DNA from 3 places in the Arthrobacter sp. SLBN-100 genome. Region 1 is predicted to be linked to each of the others. Evidence: predicted binding sites of a transcription regulator. Region 1 holds the regulator's gene; each other region holds the start of a gene.
What was found. The regulator LexA, encoded in region 1, represses DNA repair genes until DNA is damaged. The targets are predictions, from matches to a motif close to TCGAACANNTGTTCGA.
Positions count from the first base shown of each region.

Region 2: a site for LexA is predicted at 2,020-2,035, ahead of FBY31_RS13170 (shikimate dehydrogenase). Genes of this name have one in related genera too.
Region 3: a site for LexA is predicted at 1,956-1,971, ahead of FBY31_RS03055 (LysM peptidoglycan-binding domain-containing protein). Genes of this name have one in related genera too.

Region 1 is NZ_VFMY01000001.1:4,610,480-4,615,312, reverse strand. It holds gene FBY31_RS21210 (histidinol-phosphate transaminase) at 1-1,004, opposite strand, end outside; gene FBY31_RS21205 (LysM peptidoglycan-binding domain-containing protein) at 1,202-1,558, opposite strand; gene lexA (transcriptional repressor LexA) at 1,940-2,674, shown strand; gene FBY31_RS21195 (ATP-dependent DNA helicase) at 2,745-4,802, opposite strand; gene hflX (GTPase HflX) at 4,795-4,833, opposite strand, start outside.
Region 2 is NZ_VFMY01000001.1:2,841,285-2,846,117, reverse strand. It holds gene FBY31_RS13180 (MFS transporter) at 1-901, opposite strand, end outside; gene FBY31_RS13175 (IclR family transcriptional regulator) at 1,131-1,958, shown strand; gene FBY31_RS13170 (shikimate dehydrogenase) at 2,136-3,017, shown strand; gene FBY31_RS13165 (bifunctional sugar phosphate isomerase/epimerase/4-hydroxyphenylpyruvate dioxygenase family protein) at 3,017-4,833, shown strand, end outside.
Region 3 is NZ_VFMY01000001.1:655,880-660,712, forward strand. It holds gene FBY31_RS03030 (hypothetical protein) at 1-260, shown strand, start outside; gene FBY31_RS03035 (Panacea domain-containing protein) at 257-658, opposite strand; gene FBY31_RS03040 (hypothetical protein) at 726-1,058, opposite strand; gene FBY31_RS03045 (hypothetical protein) at 1,160-1,501, shown strand; gene FBY31_RS03050 (hypothetical protein) at 1,527-1,772, opposite strand; gene FBY31_RS03055 (LysM peptidoglycan-binding domain-containing protein) at 2,101-3,333, shown strand; gene FBY31_RS23210 (hypothetical protein) at 3,225-3,467, shown strand; gene FBY31_RS23655 (TM2 domain-containing protein) at 3,650-4,833, shown strand, end outside.

The DNA of each region.
Region 1 (4,833 bases):
CGGATCAGCACGCCCGCATCGAGCAGCTCCTGCCAGACCTGGTGCGGGTTCTCCAGCCCGCCGAAAAATACGTAGTTGGAGTCCGAGGCGGCCGGCTTCAGGCCCATCCTGGTCAGCTCCGCCACAATCCTGTCGCGCTGCTTCTTGATGTCCTCAACGTCCGCCATCAGGGCCTCGCGGTGCTGAAGGGCTGCCAGGGCGGTGGCCTGCGTGATGGCGGATAGGTGGTACGGCAGCCGTACCAGCCGCAGCGCATCGGTGACCTCGGGGGCGGCTGCCATGTAGCCGAGGCGCGCGCCGGCCAGGGCAAAGGCCTTGCTCATGGTGCGCGAGACAATCAGTCGTTCCCGGCCGGGCAGGAGGGCCAGGGCGCTGGGCGTTCCGTCATGCGCGAACTCGTGGTAGGCCTCATCAACGATGACGATCGCCTGGCTGGCTTCGCCTGCCTCGTACACCGCCTCCACGACGTCCGGCCCGAGGCCGGTACCCGTAGGGTTGTTCGGAGAGCAGAGGAAAACGATGTTGGGCTGAAGTTCCTTGACCTGCAGGGCGGCAGATTCAGCGCTGAGTCCGTAACCGTCGGCCCGTTCACCCGCAACGTATTCGGTGTCCGTACCGCTGGCCAGCAGGGGGTACATGGAGTACGTGGGCGGAAAGCCCAGCGCGGTGCGGCCGAGGCCGCCGAAAGCCTGGAGAATCTGCTGGAGTACCTCGTTGGAGCCGTTGGCCGCCCAGACGTTCGACGCATCGAGCCCGTGCCCCAGGTACTCCGCCAGGGCCTTGCGCAGCTCAGTGAATTCCCGGTCCGGATACCGGTTGAGACCTGCCGCAGCCTCTGTCACGGCCGCACTGATGGCGGCGCGGACGTCTGCGGGCACACCATGGGTGTTCTCGTTGACGTTGAGGAGGATGGGGACATCCAGCTGGGGCGCGCCGTACGGGGTAAGCCCACGAAGGTTGCTGCGGAGGGGAAGCCTGTTCAGGCGATCTAGCTGGTCATTCACCTGAACAGTTTAGTGCCCGTGCCTGAGACCGGAAAATGTGACGGTCTCCTGTTCGCGCTCAGCGTGCAGCAACGATGCGATCCGCTGGCGTGCTTTGCGGGGCGCCTTCCCGGCCGCCGTCCCAACGCAGCTCCGAAAGCGGGCTGATCTATTGCCGGCTGGTGGGTGCCTGGTGCTGACGCAGGGCACCGCCGGTGCTAGGACGTGGGCACGTACAGCTGCTGCCCCGGGAAGACCGCGCCGGCACTGAGGTTGTTAAGCTGCACGATGTCCGCCACAACGTCACGGGCATCGCGCTCAGGGGCAACGGTACCGGCAATGGCCCACAGCGACTGGCCCGATTGCACGGTGACGGTGACCGTGGGGGTTATGGAAAGGTCCGCCGTGGAATCTGCGGCCTTTGCCGGCGAGTTGAAGAAGCCGGCCAGGGAGAGCAGCAAAGCCGCCAACAGGACCAGGGGGATGCCGATCAGGACTATCTTCCCGCGTCTGGTCAGGCGCAGCGGCGGCAGGGGTGCCGGACGCTCCGGCTGCCGGCCGGCGGGCGGCGACATGAGTTGATGCACTGAAAGAAGCTGCGGACGTGAACCCTGTGAAGCAGATGTAGCTGACATGAACTGAGCCCTCCTGGACCTGAACGTGCTGCCCGATGTTCCCCCCGGTGGCCGCCGACTGACCCGGACCTTTGTTCGGGTTTTCGAATAACCCGAACCGGAGTAGAACAAATGTTCGAACTTTGCTTTCTCTGTTTTAGCACCTATCAACGAATAATGTCGAGACTCGCTAGAACAAATGTTTGAAAATGCAGTGTGGCTGGCCTAGCTTTGAAGACAAGAACAACCACCTCTGAAGTTGATCAGCAGGGTCTGACAATTACGGCGGCAACCCCAGGTCCGGGCCGAAAAGCCAGGGCAAACTGAAAGGCATTGGCGAATATGGCAGCAGCAGCCGCCGGGGGAAGGGCAACCTCCCAACCGAAGAAGACCGCCAAGGGCCTGACGCCGCGGCAGAAAAAAATCCTCGAAACCATCCAGCGCTCCGTCAATGACAACGGCTATCCCCCGTCCATGCGGGAAATCGGCGACACCGTGGGCCTGGCAAGCCTGTCCAGCGTTACCCACCAGCTGTCGCAGCTGGAAAAGCTCGGCTACCTTCGCCGCGACCCGAAACGGCCCCGCGCCATGGAGGTGCTGATGCCTCTCACCTTGGACGGTGGTTCAACCAGGCCGGCAACGGAGCCCTCTGCCCTTCCGCCGGGCAGCATCGGCACGGTGACCGAACTTCCCACCGCCATGGACACTGCCATGGTTCCCCTCGTGGGCCGCATCGCTGCCGGTGGTCCCATCCTGGCCGACCAAGTGGTGGAGGATGTCCTGCCGCTTCCCCGCCAACTGGTCGGCCAGGGGGAACTGTTTATGCTCAAGGTGGCCGGTGATTCCATGGTGGACGCGGCGATCTGCGACGGCGACTGGGTGGTGGTGCGCCGCCAGGCCGACGCCGCCAACGGGGATATCGTCGCGGCGCTGCTGGACGACGAAGCCACCGTCAAAACCTTCCGCCAGCGTGACGGCCACACCTGGCTGCTCCCGCAGAACACCCAGTACGAACCCATCCTGGGCGACCACGCCACCATCATGGGCAAGGTTGTGTCGGTGCTCCGCTCGCTCTAAGGAGCGGCGCCAGCCATTTGTCGGCGACGTCAGCCGTGTGCCGGCAGCGCGAAGGCGTCCCCGGGCAGCCTCAGGCGTTCTCCTGCGCCAGCCGCTGCAGCGCCGCGATGGCTGTCTTCCGGTCTGTCGTTGGCCAGAAGGGCGGCAGCGCCCCGCGAAGGAACCCGGCGTACCGTTCGGTGGCGAGCCTGGAGTCCAGTACCGCCACCACGCCTTTGTCACCCGTCGAGCGAATAAGCCGTCCGGCTCCCTGGGCCAGGCGGATCGCGGCATGGGTGGCCGAAACGGACATAAAGCCGTTACCGCCCGCCTGCGCTACTGCACGGGAACGGGCAGTCATCAGCGGATCGTCCGGCCGCGGGAACGGAATCCGGTCAATGACCACCAGCCGGCAGGACCCGCCGGGAACATCCACACCCTGCCACAGGGACATGGTGCCGAACAGGCAGGTATCGGGTTCATCCGCAAACTGCTTCACCAGGGCCGTCATGGTGGAGTCGCCCTGGCAGAGAATGGTGATCCCCAGCTTTGGCCGCAGCGCATCGGCCGCTTCCTCCGCGGCGCGTCGGGAAGAAAACAGGCACAGCGCGCCGCCGTTGGATGCCCGGATCAAGGCTTCGAGCTCGGCCAGTGACTCCGGGGACGCTCCACGGCCGGGTTTGGGCAGGTGGCCGGCCACGTAGAGGATGCCCTGCTTGGGGTAGTCGAACGGTGACCCCACATCAACGCCGGTCCAGCTGGGTGCGCCCTCTCCGACGAGGCCCAGGCCTCCCGCGGCGGGCTCGAAGGCGGAGCCGATGGCCAGGGTTGCAGAGGTCAACACCACCGTATGGCCGGCGAACAGGCCCTCACGCAGCCGCCCGGCCACGGACAGCGGGGCAACGTTGATGAGCGCGGGCGCTGTCTCGTCCGGCTGGGAATATCCCTGCTGCGGGTCAAAGGAACTGGCGCGGGAGAACCACACTACTTCCCTGTTCTCACGGGCCGCCAGGAGCCGTTCGCAAAGTTCCAGGATGACCATCAGCCGGGAGCGGGCTAGCTGCCGCCCGCCGTCGGCAGTTGTACTGCTGTCCCCCTTGGAATCAGACAGGGCCGCCCGGCAGGCCTCACGCAACTGGTCCACGCAGTCCAGCTGCTCATCATTCAGGCCGTTCGGCAGCAGCCCGTTGGGGACACCCGCCAGGGCAACCTCCAGGTTGGCGGCAGCGGCGTTGAGCGCATCCACGGTGATGGCGGTGTGCTTGCGGGCACCGGCAGCAGCTGCATGCACCATGGCCACCGAGAGCTGTCCGGAAACAGCACCGGTCACCCTGTCCTGGAGCTCGTGGGCCTCATCAACCACCACCACGTCGTACTCCGGCAGCACCGCCAGGCCTTCAAAAGCGCTGACGGCGAGCATTGCATGGTTGGTGACCACAACATCGGCCTCGGCGGCGTTCTGGCGGGCCAGCTCGCTGAAGCATTCTGCCGCCATGGGGCACTTCTGCGCCCCCAGGCATTCCATTGACGTGACGGAGACTTGCCGCCAGGCGCGGTCCGTAACGCCGGGCAGGAGCTCGTCCCGGTCCCCGGTGGTGGTCTTCTCCGCCCACTCCCGCAGGCGGACCACTTCCTTGCCGAGCTGGGAGGCCGGACCGCCTGCCGCCGCCGCAAAGTGCGGCACGCTGGTGTCCTCCCCCAGGGAAAACAGCTGGCCCTCGGCGGGTTCCTCGGAGGGAAAACCGCCTTCGAGTTTATGCAGGCACACGTAATTCGACCGGCCTTTGACCAGCGCCACTTTGACGGGCCGGTCCAGGGCGGGAGTGATGGTTTTCAGGAGCCGGGGAAGATCCCTGCCCACGATCTGGGTCTGCAGGGCAAGCGTTGCGGTGGACACCAGGGCCGGCTTGTTGCTCTCCAGGGCATGGGCTATCAGGGGTATGAGGTACGCCAATGACTTTCCGGTACCCGTGCCTGCCTGGACGAGCAGGTGGTCCCCGGTTTCGATGGCCCGCGCCACCTGCCTGGCCATCTCGTGCTGGCCGTCCCGGCTTTGCCCGCCCATGCCCGCAACGGCCCGGTCGAGCAGTTCGATGACGAACTGCTCGCCGGCCGCCCCTGTGACTTCGCCAGCCACGAGGTCAGTCATGGGTGACGAATGATTCCAGTTCAGCCGCGAG
Region 2 (4,833 bases), 1.8 Mb from region 1:
CGAACAGCGGCTGGGTGCCGAGGGCCACGAGGTTGGCGCCGACCACGAGCCAGAGGGTGGTGGTGCCGTCCACGCCGGCAACGGTCTTTGCGTAGCTGATGGCGAGGGTGCCGAAAACTGTGGAGACTGCAGCGATGAAGGCGCAGCAGATAACGCGCAGGACGTCGCGCCAATGGCCCTTGAGGAGGTCTGCGACGGGGAGCTTGGAGATCTGGGCGGACTTCTGGGCTTCTTCGAAGGCCGGGGGCTCGTGCAGGGTGCGGCGGATGAAGAACGCCACGACAACGACGACGGCGCTGAGCCAGAAGGGGATGCGCCAGCCGATGCCGTACTTGATCTCGTCAGGCAGGGCGAGGACGGGGATGAAGACGAGGGCTGCGAGGATCTGGCCGCCCTGGGTGCCGGTGAGGGTCCAGGACGTGAAGAAGGAGCGGCGGTTGTCCGGAGCGTGTTCCAGCGTCATCGAGGAAGCACCGGCCTGCTCTCCGGCAGCGGAGAGGCCCTGGCACAGGCGGGCGAGGACCAGCAGGGCGGGGGCCCACCAGCCGACGGTGTTGAAATCGGGGAGGCAGCCGATCAGGAAGGTCGAGGCACCCATCAGGAGAAGGGTGAACATCAGGACCTTCCGCCGTCCCACCCTGTCGCCAAAGTGGCCCAAAATGACGGCGCCGACGGGACGGGCCACGTAGGCGAAGCCGAAGGTGGCGAAGGACATGATGGCCGCGTTCGCGTCAGCATCCGGGAAGAAGACCTTGGGGAAGATCAGGGCGGCGGCGGAACCGAAAATGAAGAAGTCGTAGTATTCGACGGCGCTGCCCAGGAAGCTGGCGAGGGCTGCCTTCTTCGGCGTCCCGGCCGGGGCAGCGATGCCTGGCTCGGCGGACGGAAGTATCTGGCTCATGGAGTTCCTTTGATGTGACGACTTTGTCGCGGATGGATCGGGGCTTCCGCCGGCACGGCCCAGGTGTTGCCTTTCGGGCGGCACGCCTGCAGGGGCGGGAGAACGCGGACAGCAGCCACATGGTGGGAGCTACTTGTGCGATACAGCAATGATGGCTGTGAGGGCAGTCACTTGTCAATAAAATAATCACCCAGTAGCAATGGCTCTCACAATGTGGCAACATCGAGGTATGAGTGTGAACCAAGCCACAGCGCCCGATGATGTTGCCGCTGACGAAAACCCGCCTAAGGCAGGGCGGTCCGCGGACCGCACGGACATGGTGGGCAAGGCCCTGGGCCTCCTGGTCCTCCTGGGGGAGGAGCCGCGCGGCGCCAATGCTGCGGAGATCTCGCGGAGGGCGCAGCTGCCGTTCAGTACCACCTACCGCCTGCTGGGTTCGCTGACCCGGGACGGTTTTGTTGACTACGAGCCCGACGGCCGCCGCTACCACCTGGGGCTGCGGATTTTCCAACTGGGCCAGCGAGTCTCAAGCCATCACGGTTTTGCCGGAGCGGCCCTGCCCGTGCTGCGCCGCGTCACGGAGCAGACCGGGGAGGCCACTATCCTCAGCGTCCGGGACGGCCATCACCACCTCACCGTCAACAAGGTGGATGGGCCGCAGACGTTCCGCGTGACCAGCGACCCCGGGCATCTCGGGGCGCTCCACACCACCTCGGTGGGCAAGGCGCTGGTGGCCTTCGCCGAGGACGCCGAGCGCCAGCGCCTGGTGGAGGAGCTGGAGCTCGAGCCCCTGACAGGGTTTTCCATTACGGACCGGGACGCCTTCCGGGCGGAGATCGACCAGGTCCGCAGCCGCGGCTACGCCCTGATGGATGAGGAGAATGAACTCGGCATGCGCGCTGTTGCTGTTCCCGTCTTCAATTCCCAGGGCCACGCTTTCGCCTCCCTGGCTACGGCCGTCCCCGTCTTCCGCCTGAGCGTCGAGGCGTTGGTTGCCCATGTGCCGCTGCTGCAGGAGGCTGCGGCCGAACTGTCGGCCAGGCTGCCGCAGCGGTAGCGGACTCCCGCTCGCGAAGGGGGCCCTAGCGCCAGGGCCACCTTCAGCAAATGTTCGTATCTAGAACAAGCGTGCAACAAGTGAACAACTGTTGTACTGTAATCCCTAACACCGGTCCGGCCGTGCACGCCACAGGCTGCGCCACCTGCCCGGTGCCGTATCAAAGGAGCTGCACGGATGAGCAATCGAACTGAGTCCTACCTTGTGGGACTGGTCGGCGACGGCGTAATGCCGTCACTCACCCCGCCCATGCACGAACGCGAAGGGGACGTGCAGGGCCTGCGCTACCTGTACCGTCCCATCGACCTTCTGGAGCTGGGCCTTCCCGGCGAGTCCGTCGGCCAGCTGCTCCACAGCGCCCGCAGCCTCGGTTTCAACGGCCTGAACATCACCCACCCCTGCAAACAGCTGGTCCTGCAGCACCTTGATGAGGTGTCCCCGGATGCCCTCCGGCTCGGCGCAGTCAACACCGTGGTGATCGAGGACGGCCGCCTCATTGGCCACAACACTGACTTCTCGGGCTTTGCCGCCGCTTTGGCATCCGGCCTTCCCGGCGCGAAGCTGGACCGCGTGGTGCAGTTGGGTGCCGGCGGCGCCGGTTCCGCCGTGGCGTACGCCCTGCTCACCGCCGGCGTGAAGGCGCTGGACCTGGTGGACGTGGATCCCGCACGTGCCGCCGCGAGGGCAGGGGAGCTGGCCGGCTTCTTCCCGGACAGCACCGTCATGGCGCGGACGACGGCGGAGCTGCCGCAACTGATGCCCCTCGCCGACGGCCTGGTGCACTGCACGCCTATAGGCATGGCCGCCCACCCCGGCGTGCCACTGGACCTGGAACTTGTGGAGTCCCGGCATTGGGTGGCGGACATCGTCTACCGCCCCATCGACACCGAACTGGTCCGGGGCGCCCGGGCCAAGGGCTGCGAGGTGCTGGACGGCGGCCGGATGGCAGTAGGCCAGGCCGCCGACGCCTTCCGCATCTTCACCGGCCTCGACCCTGACCCGGACCGCATGCGCAGCCACTTCCTCGAGCTTGTGGCCGCCGAAGAGGTGGCCGCCTGATGCGCACCGGAATTGCCACCGTCTGCCTGTCCGGCACCCTGAAGGAAAAGATGCAGGCCTGCGCCATCGCCGGGTTTGACGGGATCGAGATTTTTGAGCAGGACCTGGTCACATCACCCCTAAGCCCGGAGGGCGTGCGCAGCATGGCCGCCGACCTCGGCCTGGGATTGGACCTCTATCAGCCCTTCCGGGACTTCGACGGCGTCACACCGGACCTGCTGAAGGCCAATCTCCGGCGCGCCGAGGCGAAGTTCAAGCTGATGTCCCGCCTGGGCATGGACACCATCCTGGTCTGCTCGAACGTCGCCACCGCAACCATCGACGACGATGACCTCCGCGCCTCGCAGCTCTCCGAACTCGCGGAACTGGCCGGGGACCACGGCGTCAAAGTGGCGTACGAGGCCCTCGCCTGGGGCAAGTACGTCAACGACTACGAGCACGCCTACCGCCTGGTGGAGATGGTGGACCACCCCAACTTCGGCACCTGCCTGGACTCCTTCCACATCCTGTCCCGCGACTGGGACACCGCGCCGATCGAAAAGATCAACGCGGACAAGATCTTTTTCGTCCAGGTGGCTGACGCCCCCAAGCTCTCCATGGACGTCCTGTCCTGGAGCCGGCACTACCGGGTGTTCCCCGGCGAAGGCCAGTTCGAGCTCGCCAAGTTCATGGGCCACGTGGTCCGCGCCGGCTACACCGGCCCGGTCTCCCTGGAAGTCTTCAATGACGTCTTCCGGCAGTCCGACGTCGAACGCACCGCCGTGGACGCCATGCGCTCGCTGATCTGGCTGGAGGAACAGAGCGCCAAGTGGCTCGCAGACGACTCCGCCGAAGGTGCCGCAGGCGCGGGTGCCGGGCTCCGCCGTCGTTATCCCATGGAACTGGCCACGCTGCCCAAGGTGAGCGAACCGGCGGGCTTCAACTTTGCCGAGGTCAAGGCGGACGATACGGCGCAGCTTGAAAAGCTCCTGGGCCAGCTCGGCTTCGCCTTCGAAGGCCGCCACCGCACCAAGGACGTCCAGCTCTGGACCATGGGCCAGGCACGCGTGATCATCAACGAACAGGCCGCGACCCACGCCGAGCCGGCCATCGCCGCACTGGGGTTCGACGTCGATTCTCCCGTGATTGCCTCCGCCCGGGCCCAGCAGCTCAAGGCGCCGGTGGTGGCCCGCAAGGTCCAGGCCGACGAGGAGGTCTTCCAGGGCATCTCCGCCCCGGACTCCACCGAGATCTTCCTGTGCCAGGGCAGCCCGGACGGCACCGCCGCCTGGACGCACGAATTCGGCGAGCCCCACGAGTTCGGCGAGGGGCTGGAACACGGCGGCAAAGGACAGAACGCGGTCATCGACCACGTGAACCTGGCCCAGCCCTGGCAGCACTTCGACGAAGCCGTCCTCTTCTACACCAGCGCGATGGCACTGGAACCGCAGCCGTTCGCGGAAGTTCCGAGCCCCAGCGGCCTGGTCCGCTCGCAGGTCATGCAGACGTCCGACGGCGCCGTGCGGCTGGTCCTGAACCTCGCCCCCGTGCAGCAGGCGCCGGCCCAGCAGGCCCGCAAAACCTACCAGGAACACATCGCGTTCGCCGTGGACGACCTCGTGTCCACAGCGCGGTCCGCCCGGGACCGCGGCCTTGAGTTCCTGCAGATTCCCGCCAACTACTACGAGGACCTGGACGCCGGCTTCGACCTGGAACCGGGGTTCCTGGCCACCCTCCAGGAGCTGAACCTCCTGTACGACCGGGACGCCAGCGGGGAATTCCTCCATTTCTACACCGCCACCTTGGGCAGTGTGTTCTTTGAAATGGTGGAACGCCG
Region 3 (4,833 bases), 4.0 Mb from region 1:
CGGAGCACGAGTCGATGATGGCCGGGGAGGACTGGATTGTCACCGGCGGAGGCTGGACCAGAGGAGCGGTTGTGACCGTGACCCTGGAGGCTGCCGACGGCACCGCCGTGGGAGCCCCGGTGGAAGCAGTCGCCGACGCAGAAGGCCATATCGATGCCGTCATCACCATCCCGGAAGGGACGACCACCGGCACCTACACCCTTGTTGCCGCAGACGGCACCGGCAAGCATTCGACGACGGTGAACATCTTCAGCAACTAGGCTCCCTCGTGGACCGCTGCTCCGACGGGCTCGCCATCCAGCTCAACGTAGAAGGACTGCATCCGGTCAGCTTCGATGAGTCGGCCACGCTGGCCCGGCTCGGTCCCTGACCACGCGCTCTTCCAGGGGTCCTCGTTTTTGACGATCGCGGTCAGATGGAAGGCGCGCAGCTCGCCGTAGGCTTTGACGACCTCATCGATGCTCGCGGCCTCGTCTGCGTCGAACACGCCGGGATTCCCTGGCACCCCGCTGATGGTGAACGTGCCCGCATGCGAGGCATGAAGGTTAGGGTTCACCGGCCCTGTGCCCCAGGCGTAGAAGTCAGCGTCAGCGAGCAGCCGGTCCTCCCAGACGAGGTGCCAGGCCTGGCAGCAGTAGGCGAGCTTGTGCAGCTGCATCGTTGGAATTTCCCCGGTACGGGAGAGGATGGCGGCCGCCAGATCGAAGATGGTAGCGGTGGGCCTTTCACGTGGCTGGCCCAGCCCCGGCACAGGGTTCCTCCCCTCCTGCCATTGCGCCCAGGTCTTTCCGACAACGACAACAGTGTCCGGCAGTTTTGCACCCACCCGCGGTCTTCAGGTCCCGCAGGCAGAGTCGGCTGAAGTCCTTGTCCTGCTCGTGGGCCGGGTAGTCGTACTGCCAGTCGGTGCCGTTCCAGATCTGGCCGTGGCTGAGCAGTGCCCACTGATCCAGGCCGCGGCGCTGGACCCGGACGCAGAACGAGGAGATGTTCCGGGTGTCGAGGTCGGTCCCGGTCGGGGTGAGGGTGTATTCGGTGGCGATTGAGGGCAAGTCCATGGCCCTCATGTGTGCGGAGACAGCAGCCGATCTCTTCGCGTGGAGCGCCGACGGCCGGTCTGCGCATGTTCTCTTATGACCGCACCAGCTCTGGAGGACCTTTGATCTACCCCATCGTCACCGTGGTCGTGGGCGCGAGCATGGTGGTCCTCTCAGGCATCTCCCTGTTCCGATGCATCCGCGACGGCGGCATCTTCATCAACCAGCTGCGGTTCCTGGCGTCCGGCGTCCTGCTGATCCTGCACTTCCCGCTGACCCATCTTCTGGACGGCATCATCCTGCCGTGGCTCGAAAAGATCGGCGCCGTTGAGGGTAATGTGCAGGCGTCCTACTGGATCTCGGCGGCCCTCATCGTCGCCGTCCAGCTGATCATCCTGCCCACGGGCCGAGAGCTGTACGCGAGCTACATGGCTGACAGAATCACCCGCCGGCCAGGAGTCTGACCCACAGGGTTGGCCGTCAACGGCCTCAATTGTCCACGAAGTGGTAATAGAGGTAGACGGCTCCGTATCCGATGGCCCCCAGGAATGCTCCGATGATCCAGTACGTTGCGTCGTTCGCTTCCAACGCATTGACGGTAGCGCACCAGGCGTCGGTCCGCGGAGGGGAGAAGAAACCGCTGAAGCAAGACGATTTGGCCTGTGCCACTAGTAGGGCGACGAGTCCGGTCCCGAGGGTTCCGATGCAGAAAGCGAAAACGGCAGCTGCTGGCACGTGGGATTTGTCATGACGTGCGCCCTCGGCGGCCTCACGCTTAGCTTTCTCTTCGCTTGAACGACGCTCTGACTCGTCCATCCCGGCAGTATGAACCTCCGGTTGAAGGTTAGGCAAGGGGGTACTGCTACCCGGGGTGAATCGCGGGGGTGAAAAGCGTGCCGATGAGGGTAATCGGCCAGCCCGCACACATATTCTCAGTTGACCCGCAGCCGCGGCGGACGACTGCCCAGACCGCCGTCGGTTCTGACTGCCGGTGGTCTTTCGCTGCCTTGGTCCGCGCGTCCCATGAGGAACGTTCGGTCCTGACATCTTTTGAGGAAGTTCCATGAGTAATCCCGCCCGTCGACTGAGCGTCGCCGTCACCGCCGGAGCCATGTCCGCCGCCGTCTTGTCCAGTTTGATCGGCGGTTCGGCGGCCTATGCCGTGGCGCCTGCGACCTATCATGCCCCTATGGAGGTCTCCTCGTCGGGAACCTACACCGTCCGCTCCGGCGACACGTTGAGCGGTATCGCCGCCAGGCACGGCGTGAGCCTCGCTGCGGTCTTTTCGGCCAACAACATGAACATGGGCACGATCATCTACCCCGGCCAGAAGATCCAGGTCGGCCCGGACACCACAACACCGGCTGCCAAGCCCGCTGCGGTGCCGACCCCGGCAGCGCCGGCCAGTAGCCACACCGTCAGGTCCGGAGACACGCTCAGCGCCATTGCGAGTAAGTACGGCGTCAGCCTCAGCTCGGTTCTTGCGGCCAACAACCTGCAGCTGCGTTCGATCATCTACCCGGGCCAGACGATCAAGCTGGCCACCTCTGCGGCACCCGTTGTGTCTCAGCCCGCCCCAGCCCCAGCACAGTCCCCGTCGGCTCCTTCTGCCGCAGCCACTTACACCGTCAAGTCCGGTGACACGCTCAGCGCGATCGCAGCACGGCAGGGCGTCAGCCTCGACAATATCCTCGCGGCCAATAACCTGCAGATGCGCTCGGTCATCTACCCCCGCCAGGCAATCAAGCTTGCGGCTCCGCCGGCGCCCCCCGCCCAACCGGCACCCCCGGCGCCTGCACCGATTGCCCCGGCGGTCACCAGCATCACCCCGGCTACCGCCGCAACGTACGATGTCAAGGCTGGCGACACCATGTCCAGGATCGCCAGCGCACACGGCGTCAGCCTGTCCTCGGTGCTGTCCGCCAACGGCGTGACGCTCAACACGGTCATCTACCGGGGTCAGAGTATCAAGCTCGGAACCGGCACGCCCTCCGCTCCAGCGCAGGCGCCTGCACCCGCAGCGGCTCCCGCGGCAAGCCCATCCTCGGCGGAGCTGAAGACCATGCTCGCCGACACCGCTCGGCACATGGGCGTCGATCCGTCCCTGGCCCTGGCATTCGCCATGCAGGAGTCAGGCTTCCGCCAGAACGTCACCTCCTCAGCGGGCGCGATCGGCCCATGCAGGTCATGCCCACATCAGGGGAGTGGGCATCCCAGCTTGTCGGCCGGCAGCTTGACCTGCGCAACGCCCAGGACAACATCACCGCCGGCGTCGCCATTATCGCGGCCCTGGTAAAGACCAGCCCGACCAAGGAGATTGCTATTGCCTCCTATTACCAGGGCCAGTACTCGGTGATGAACCGGGGCATGTACGAAGACACCAAGGACTACGTCGCCTCCGTCCTCAAGCACCAGATCAGTTTCCAGTAGGGACCTGCTGACCAGGCCCGCACCGCAGCGCGCGGTGCGGGCCTCGTCGTATCCGGCCGATGCGGGACCATGCTGACCAGCATTCCTGCATGCATGCATGAAAGTTCACTGGCTGCGGCGGTCCTGCTGCCCATCTTCGGCGCCGGGGAGAGGGACTTCAGCCTCCGCACACATGTGGAGGTATGACATCAACTCTGGGCGCGGACCAGCCATTTCCCGGTTTCATCATGGACGACCTCGAAGGTGGTGAGGTCACTGTCGGAGTTCCTGCCGAGGCGGGCCTGAAGCTGCCACACCTCGGCGTCGATGCGCAGGGATTCACCACGCCCCATTCGCAGGTCGGTCTCCCACCACGATCTGCGCTCGAACCAGCGGACCGGCTCAGCGCCCACCAGCCAAGTCTGGCCCTCCAGCTCAAACGAGACCGGAACACCCTCCGGACCCAGACTGACGCTGACTTCCTTCATCCCGCCCCCGGAACGGGCCTCATCGAGGCCCGGCCGACCCGGCGTTCACTTCGCCAGGCTCGCACCCCGGAGGAACACGTCGCGCGGCCCGTCATTATGCCCCTGGCAGGCACTCCTGCCCTGACGCAGGCACCTGACGTTGAACCCAGCTTCACCATTCCGGGCGCCACACCAATTGCCAGTGCTACTGGGCTGGATGCGGAGAGCCTGGCGCTGGCCGCGGACCTCGAGGCCGCCCTGAATTATGCCTTGAACGAGGAGTCGGCCGCCTGCGCCCACCCGGACGCTGACAGCCTCGCACTGGCCGCTGAGCTGGAAGCCGCACTGAACGAGGCACTGGCTGAGGACCCAGCGGTCGGGCCGGAGAACCTGTCCGACGGACACCTGCGGCTCTTGCACGCAGAGGCGTTGGTCAACGATGAGCCCGTGGACCATCTTCCCGAGTTGCCGCCCCTGCCGACTGCGGGAACCCAATACGTTGCCATGCTGGAATCCTACGGGGCCTTCCCTCCCCTCCTTCCGGCAGGCCGGGACTTCCGGCCGGTCCTGGTACTGTCGGTGCTCCTCGGCTACCTGGGAGCGGACCGCTTCTACGAACGGAAGTACGTGTCCGGGGTTCTGAAGTTGGCCACCATCGGAGGGTTCGGTATCTGGTGGTTCGCGGACATCATCTCGATCCTCACCGGTCGCGCGCGGGGCAGGAACGGCCAACCCTACCGAGGCGGGAAGAAGGAACGCGTCATCGCCTGGTCCCTGACCGCGGCCCTGTTCGCTGGACTGATCCCGGCCGGAGGAATCGCCGCCACTCCAGCTGTCACAGCGGCAACGACCGCTATCGACGAGGCCCTCAACCCGAAGCCCGTACCGGTTCCGACCTGGGCCACCCTCGCCGAGGTTTC